Regions from separate parts of the Arthrobacter sp. sptzw42 genome, predicted to be linked through region 1. Evidence: riboswitches for the same ligand, from Rfam matches in the RefSeq annotation. Region 1 holds a riboswitch; the other holds the start of a gene.
The links. A riboswitch is a leader RNA that binds a small molecule or an ion and turns the genes downstream of it on or off. The one in region 1 is predicted to bind glycine.

Region 1 (3,402 bases):
TGGCCTCGTTGTACGCTTTGGCGTCAAGTACGCGGTCCACGGTCGATTGCACCCGCCGGACCAGCTGCGGCCAGTCCACCGCAGGCTCGTGGACCACAATTCCGTAGTCCCGGGCGGTGCGCACTTCCCTGTACAACCGCGCAGTCTTCGCCAGCACCCGCGTGGGCACGCAACCTGAGTTCACGCAGGTGCCGCCCAGCCGGGCACGCTCAACAACGGCGGTACGTGCACCCAGCTCCGCTGCCCGTGTTGCGGCAGCCATGCCCGCCGGTCCGGCTCCGACTACCAGGACATCAAAATCCATAACGCCTCCCTTGGCACCCATCCTGCCCCATGCGGCACGCACTTCGTCAGGGGGAACGTAGATCAGCCTGGCGCTCGCCGTCGTCGGGCTGCTTGTCCTGGCCTTCTGCGCGGGTTACGTGCTCGGCAGAAGAACGCACTCCAAGGAGCAGGAACTTCTTCGCAGGAAATTGAAGGGGTGCAGTGGTGGCTTTCTACGTCAAAATGGCAAGGTACAGCACCGGCACAGCCAACCCAAGGAGGAGTCTGATGAGCCACGTAACAACCAGTCCTGAGGCAGCAGCCGCGGCGCAAAGCCTTTTCAGGGTTGCGCTTGGAGGTGTTCTTATTGCCCACGGATCCCAAAAACTCTTTGGGTGGTTCGGCGGGGGAGGGCTCGAAGGTACCAGCAAGGGCATGCACGCCATGGGTTTCCGTCCCGCAAAACCCAGCGCAATCCTCGCCGGTGTAGGTGAAGCTGGAGCAGGTGTTGCCTTGGCCCTGGGCCTGGCTACCCCTGCCGCCGGCGCCGCCGCTGCAACCACGATGGGTGTGGCTGCAAGCGTTCACGCGCCGAACGGCTTTTTTGCCACTGAGGGCGGCCTGGAGTACCCGGCGGTCCTGGGTTTGGCGGCAGTGGCGTTCACTATCGGTGGTTCCGGCCCCTTCTCCCTGGACGCATTAACCGGTCACGTGTTGGACCGGCCCTGGATGCGCGCCACCGCTCTGGCTGTGATCCCCGCAGCCATGGGCATCCAGATTTACCGCCGGCGCAAAGCCCTGGCAGCCGACGCGCAGGCGCCGGCTGTAGCCACCGCGCCGGAAGAAGGCTGAGGGACTGCACGCCGCGACTGTCGACGGCGGGCACATCCCGCCGTGACTGTCGACGGCGTGGGACATCCCGCCGTCGTCCACTTGCGATGGGCGGCCGGGTAAGGGGCAGAATTCCCGAACCATCGGACGGTAATTTTGCATCCCGCGCCCTAACACGGTAACGTGTGAGCCGTGTCACCGAACAGTGACATGTGCTGATGATCTGCGGCGGGAGAGTCCTGCCGGTACGTTCTGCAGGCGCCGTAGGAGCAAATCCTCCCCAGGAATCTCTCAGGCCCACGTACCGCCGCGGCAAGGCAACTCTGGAAAGCAGTCCGGGCAACCGGGCTCACCGACGGTGCAAGTGGCGCTCTGCAAAACGCAGGGCAACGCAAAACTCTCAGGTCCGATACAGAGCGGGGAGGAACCCGAATCAACGTGGAGCTTAGGCGCCACCTGAATTATGGAGTTCCTCTCATGACGGTTCATTCGTCCCCTACCACCTTCGCAGACCGCCATATCGGCGCGCGCCGCCAGTCCGACATCGACACCATGCTCAAGGCCGTTGGCTACGACAGCGTTGATGGCCTCGTTGACAGTGCGGTCCCCGATTCCATCCGCCAGGACACGCCGCTCACCCTCGAAAGCGCCCTGAGCGAAGTCCAGGTCCTCGCCGAGCTCCGCAAGCTTGCGGGCAAGAACAAGATGGCCGTGCAGATGATCGGCCAGGGCTACTACGACACCGTGACCCCGCCGGTGATCCGCCGCAACATCCTCGAAGCACCCGCCTGGTACACCGCCTACACGCCGTACCAGCCCGAGATCTCCCAGGGCCGGCTCGAGGCGCTGCTGAACTTCCAGACCATGGTCCAGGACCTCACCGCACTCCCGGTGGCCAACGCCTCCCTCCTCGACGAAGCCACCGCCGTGGCCGAAGCAGTCCTCCTGATGCGTAGGGCCAACAAGTCCAAGACGGCCAAGGACGGCAAGACCGTCCTGGACGCCGACCTCCTCCCGCAGACCATCGCCATTGTGCTGGGCCGCGCGGAGGCCCTCGGGTTCGAAGTGGAAATCGCCGATCTCGCGGACGGCCTGCCCGACGGCGACATCAACGGCCTGGTCCTCCAGCAGCCCGGCGTCTCCGGCCGCGTCTGGGACCAGTCCGCCGTCATCGCCGAGGCGAAAGACCGCGGCGCGCTGGTCACCGTCGCCGCCGACCTCCTGGCCCTCACCCTCATCACCCCGCCGGGCGAGCAGGGCGCGGACATCGCCGTCGGCTCCACCCAGCGCCTGGGTGTCCCGCTGTTCTTCGGCGGCCCGCACGCCGCCTACATGGCCGTCCGCCAGGGCATGGAGCGCACCCTTCCGGGCCGCATTGTCGGTGTGTCCAAGGACGACGCCGGTGTCCCCGCCTACCGCCTGGCCCTTCAGACCCGCGAGCAGCACATCCGCCGCGAGAAGGCCACCTCCAACATCTGCACCGCGCAGGCGCTTCTGGCTATCGTTTCGTCGTTCTACGCCGTCTACCACGGCCCCGACGGCCTGAAGGCCATCGCCGAAACCGTCCACAACAACGCCCGCGCCCTGGCCACCACGCTGAAGATTGCCGGCCGCGAACTGGTGTCCGACACCTTCTTCGACACCGTCACCGTCCGCGTGCCCGGCAAGGCCGCCAAAGTGATCACTGCCGCCGAAGCCCGCGGCATCAACCTGCGCCTCATCGATGCGGACACAGTTGGCGTGTCAGTCGATGAAACCACGACGCCGGAGGTCCTCTCCGCGGTTGTTGTCGCCTTTGGCGCCGGTCCGGTTGTGGAGGCGTCCGGGTTCGAACTGCCCGAACCGGTGCTGCGCACCTCCACCTACCTGCAGCACCCGGTGTTCAACACCCACCGCTCCGAAACACAGCTGTTGCGTTACATCCGCCGTCTTTCGGACCGGGACCTGGCACTGGACCGCACCATGATCCCGCTGGGCTCCTGCACCATGAAGCTGAACGCCACGGCCGAGATGGAAGCTATCTCCTGGCCGGAGTTCGCCTCCATCCACCCGTTCGCTCCGGATTCCCAGACCGAGGGCTGGCGTGAGCTGATTTCCGGGCTTGAAGCGGATCTTGCGGAGATCACCGGGTACGACCAGGTGTCCATCCAGCCGAACGCCGGCTCCCAGGGTGAGCTCGCGGGCTTGCTGGCGATCCGCGGCTACCACCACTCCCGCGGCGAGGCCCAGCGCAATGTCTGCCTGATCCCGGCGTCCGCCCACGGCACCAACGCCGCGTCCGCCGTCCTCGCCGGCATGAAGGTGGTT
Region 2 (3,402 bases), on a different contig from region 1:
AGACGTCGCCGCCGAACTTGCCCGGCTGTGCGAGGCCAACCAAAGCGTTCAGGTTGGCACCGTCGACGTACACCTGGCCGCCCGCGGCGTGGACGGCGTCGCAGACCTCGCGCACGTCGGCGTCGTACACACCGTGGGTGGACGGGTAGGTGATCATGATGCAGGACAGCCCGTCCTTGTTGGCCTCGATCTTGGCGTACAGATCGGCGTGGTCAATGGTGCCGTCGGCCGCGGTGGCGACCACCACCACCTTCATGCCCGCGAGGACGGCGGAGGCCGCGTTCGTGCCGTGGGCCGACGCCGGGATCAGGCAGACGTTCCGTTGCTGGTCCCCACGGGAGTGGTGGTAGCCACGGATGGCAAGCAGGCCCGCGAGCTCACCCTGGGAGCCGGCGTTCGGCTGGATGGACACCTGGTCGTATCCGGTGATCTCCGCAAGATCCGCTTCGAGCCCGGATATCAGCTCACGCCAGCCCTCGGTCTGCGAGTCCGGGGCAAAGGGGTGGATGGAGGCGAACTCCGGCCAGGAGATAGCTTCCATCTCGGCCGTGGCGTTCAGCTTCATGGTGCAGGAGCCCAGCGGGATCATGGTGCGGTCCAGCGCCAGGTCCCGGTCTGAAAGCTTCCGGATGTAACGCAGCAGCTGCGTCTCCGAGCGGTAGGTGTTGAACACCGGATGCTGCAGGAAGTCCGAGGAGCGCTCGACGGCGGCGTCCAGGACAAACGCTCCTGTCACCTCTGCCGGCGGGGCACCGAAGGCGGCCAGGACGCCGTCGACGACATCCGGCGTCGTGGTCTCATCGGTGGAGAAGCCCACCGTGTCCGCGTCGATACTGCGCAGGTTGATGCCCTTGGCCTCGGCGGCAGCCACGATGCCCGCAGCCTTGCCGGGCGCGGAGACGGTGACGGTGTCGAAGAAGCTCCTGTGCAGCACCTCAAAGCCGGCGCCTTCAAGGGAAGCGGCGAGGATCCTGGCGTGCGCGTGGGCGGACCGGGCGATCGCCTTCAGTCCCTCCGGGCCGTGGTAGACGGCGTACATCGAGGCCACAATGGCCAGCAGCGCCTGGGCGGTGCAGATGTTGGAGGTGGCCTTCTCGCGGCGGATATGCTGCTCGCGGGTCTGCAGGGCCAGGCGGTAGGCAGGAACCCCGGCGGAATCCTTGGAAACACCCACCAGGCGGCCGGGCATGGAACGCTCCAGGCCTTTCTGCACGGCCATGTAGGCGGCGTGCGGTCCGCCGTAGAACAGCGGGACGCCGAAGCGCTGGGCAGAGCCGACGGCGATGTCCGCGCCCTGCTCCCCCGGAGGCGTGATGAGGGTCAGGGCGAGCAGGTCGGCCGCCACTGTCACCAGGGCACCGCGCTCCTTGGCGTCGGCGATCACGGCGGTGTGGTCGAAGACCCGGCCGGAAGCACCGGGCTGCTGGAGCACCACACCGTTGATGACGCCGTCGGGCAGGCCCTTGGAGAGGTCTGCGACCTCAACCTCAAAACCCAGCGCCTCGGCGCGGCCCCTGACGATGGCGATGGTCTGCGGCAGGCAGTCGGCATCCAACACCGTCTTGCCGTCGCGGGCTTCTGTATTCTTATTTGCCCTGCGCATCATCAGGACGGCCTCGGCCACCGCGGTTGCTTCGTCCAGCAGGGAAGCGTTCGCGATCGGCAGGCCCACCAGGTCCTGGACCATGGTCTGGAAGTTCAGCAGCGCCTCCAGGCGGCCCTGGGAAATCTCGGGCTGGTAGGGGGTGTAGGCGGTGTACCAGGCCGGGCCCTCAAGGATGTTGCGGCGGATCACCGGGGGCGTCACGGTGTCGTAGTACCCCTGGCCGATCATCTGCACGGCGGTCTTGTTTTTGGCTGCGAGCCTTCGCAGTTCAGCCAGCGCCTCCACCTCGCTGAGCGCGCCTGCCAGTTCCAGTGCAGTGTCCTGCCGGATGTCCTTGGGGACGGCGGTGTCAACCAGCGCGTCCACGGTGTCGTAGCCAATGGCCTTGAGCATGGTGGCGACGTCGTCTTCCCGGCGGGCGCCGATGTGCCGGTCAACGAAAGCGGCGGCCGCAGCTGAAGAAGCGTGGCCTGCGGTGGCGGCAGTGGCGGAGGCCGAGGATACAGTCACGAGGAACTCCATGGTTATGGCGGCGTCAGGGTATGCCGCATCGATTCGGGTCCCTCCCCGCTCTGTATTGGACCTGAGAGTTTCCGCGACGCCGGCTTCCGCCTGCCCGCTTGCACCGTCGGTGAGCACAGCAGTCCTGGTATCCAAATTCCGGATGCCTCTGCGGACAGCCTGCTGCTTTCCAGAGTTGCCTCGCCGCGGCGGTACATGGGCCTGTGAGATTCCTGGGGAGGTATTGCTCCTACGGCGCCTGCCAGTACCTTCCGGCAGAACTCTCCCGCCGCAGATCAAAGGCTATTCATTTTGTTTTTTCTTGCGGCCGGTCACGGCCCGCACATGGCCAATTCTCCTACGCCCCGGGCGCAGGAGCAAATACCGGCTAACCCCTCAGCCGGTGGACGGCGGCAAGGAGTTCGTCCACCTCCGCCTGCCTGTCAGCGGGGTTTCCCGATGGCCCGCTTTCCCACATGGCGTTGAAGTACAGCCCGTCCCCCATGTACAGCACTGCTTTTGCCATCGGCGCGCCAACGTCCTTGCCGATGAGGTCCAGCCATTGCTGCTGGATGGCGGCAAAGCGGCGCCGGGCATCTTCATGGGCTACCTCAGCCAGGCGCGTTGCGGCCACAAAGGAACGGTCCATAGGGGTGTCAGACCAGAGCGAGGACCGGATGAAGTACGCCGCCGCCCCCTCCGGCGCGGCCGCCATGACAGCGAAATCTTCCCCTGCGAGCCGGTCCAGCCGTTCCAGGGTGGCGGTGATCAGGGCGTCCTTGTTGGGAAAGTGGTACAGCAGGCCGCCTTTGGAAACACCGGCCCGCTTGGCCACCGCCTCCAAGGTGGCTGCCCTTTCGCCCACGTCAATCAGGAGTTCTTCGAAGGCGTCCAGGACAGCGTCTCGCGCTACAGGTTTTCGGGGCATGGCTTCCATCATGCATTGTCGCGGCCGGTTTCTTAACTGTACCGTCCGGACGGTATAGTTCCAGGATGATGTCTTCCCCTGCTTCCCCATCGAACATCACCGCCACCACCGTGCGGCGCGCCGGTTCTGCGAACGGCGGCAGCCGCGATTGGCTCGCACTGGCCCTCCTGATGTTTCCGGTTCTTTTGGTTGCCGTGGACAATACGGCGCTGACCTTCGCGCTGCCCGCCATAGCCAGTGCGCTGGGCACCACGGGAGTGGAACTCCTATGGATTGTGGACGCCTACCCGCTGGTGCTGGCCGGGCTGCTGGTGGTAATGGGAAGCCTCGGCGACAGGATCGGACGCCGCCGGCTGCTCATTACCGG

Region 2: linked by a shared signal. The riboswitch ahead of gcvP (aminomethyl-transferring glycine dehydrogenase) and the one ahead of gcvP (aminomethyl-transferring glycine dehydrogenase) in region 1 are both predicted to bind glycine.

What each region holds. Positions count from the first base shown of each region.
Region 1 is NZ_JBNHEX010000003.1:327,329-330,730, forward strand. It holds gene AC5RT4_RS05565 (dihydrolipoyl dehydrogenase family protein) at 1-304, opposite strand, end outside; gene AC5RT4_RS05570 (DoxX family protein) at 553-1,116, shown strand; glycine riboswitch at 1,315-1,412, shown strand; glycine riboswitch at 1,414-1,520, shown strand; gene gcvP (aminomethyl-transferring glycine dehydrogenase) at 1,573-3,402, shown strand, end outside.
Region 2 is NZ_JBNHEX010000012.1:87,435-90,836, forward strand. It holds gene gcvP (aminomethyl-transferring glycine dehydrogenase) at 1-2,128, opposite strand, end outside; glycine riboswitch at 2,308-2,406, opposite strand; gene AC5RT4_RS14560 (TetR/AcrR family transcriptional regulator) at 2,496-3,035, opposite strand; gene AC5RT4_RS14565 (MFS transporter) at 3,101-3,402, shown strand, end outside.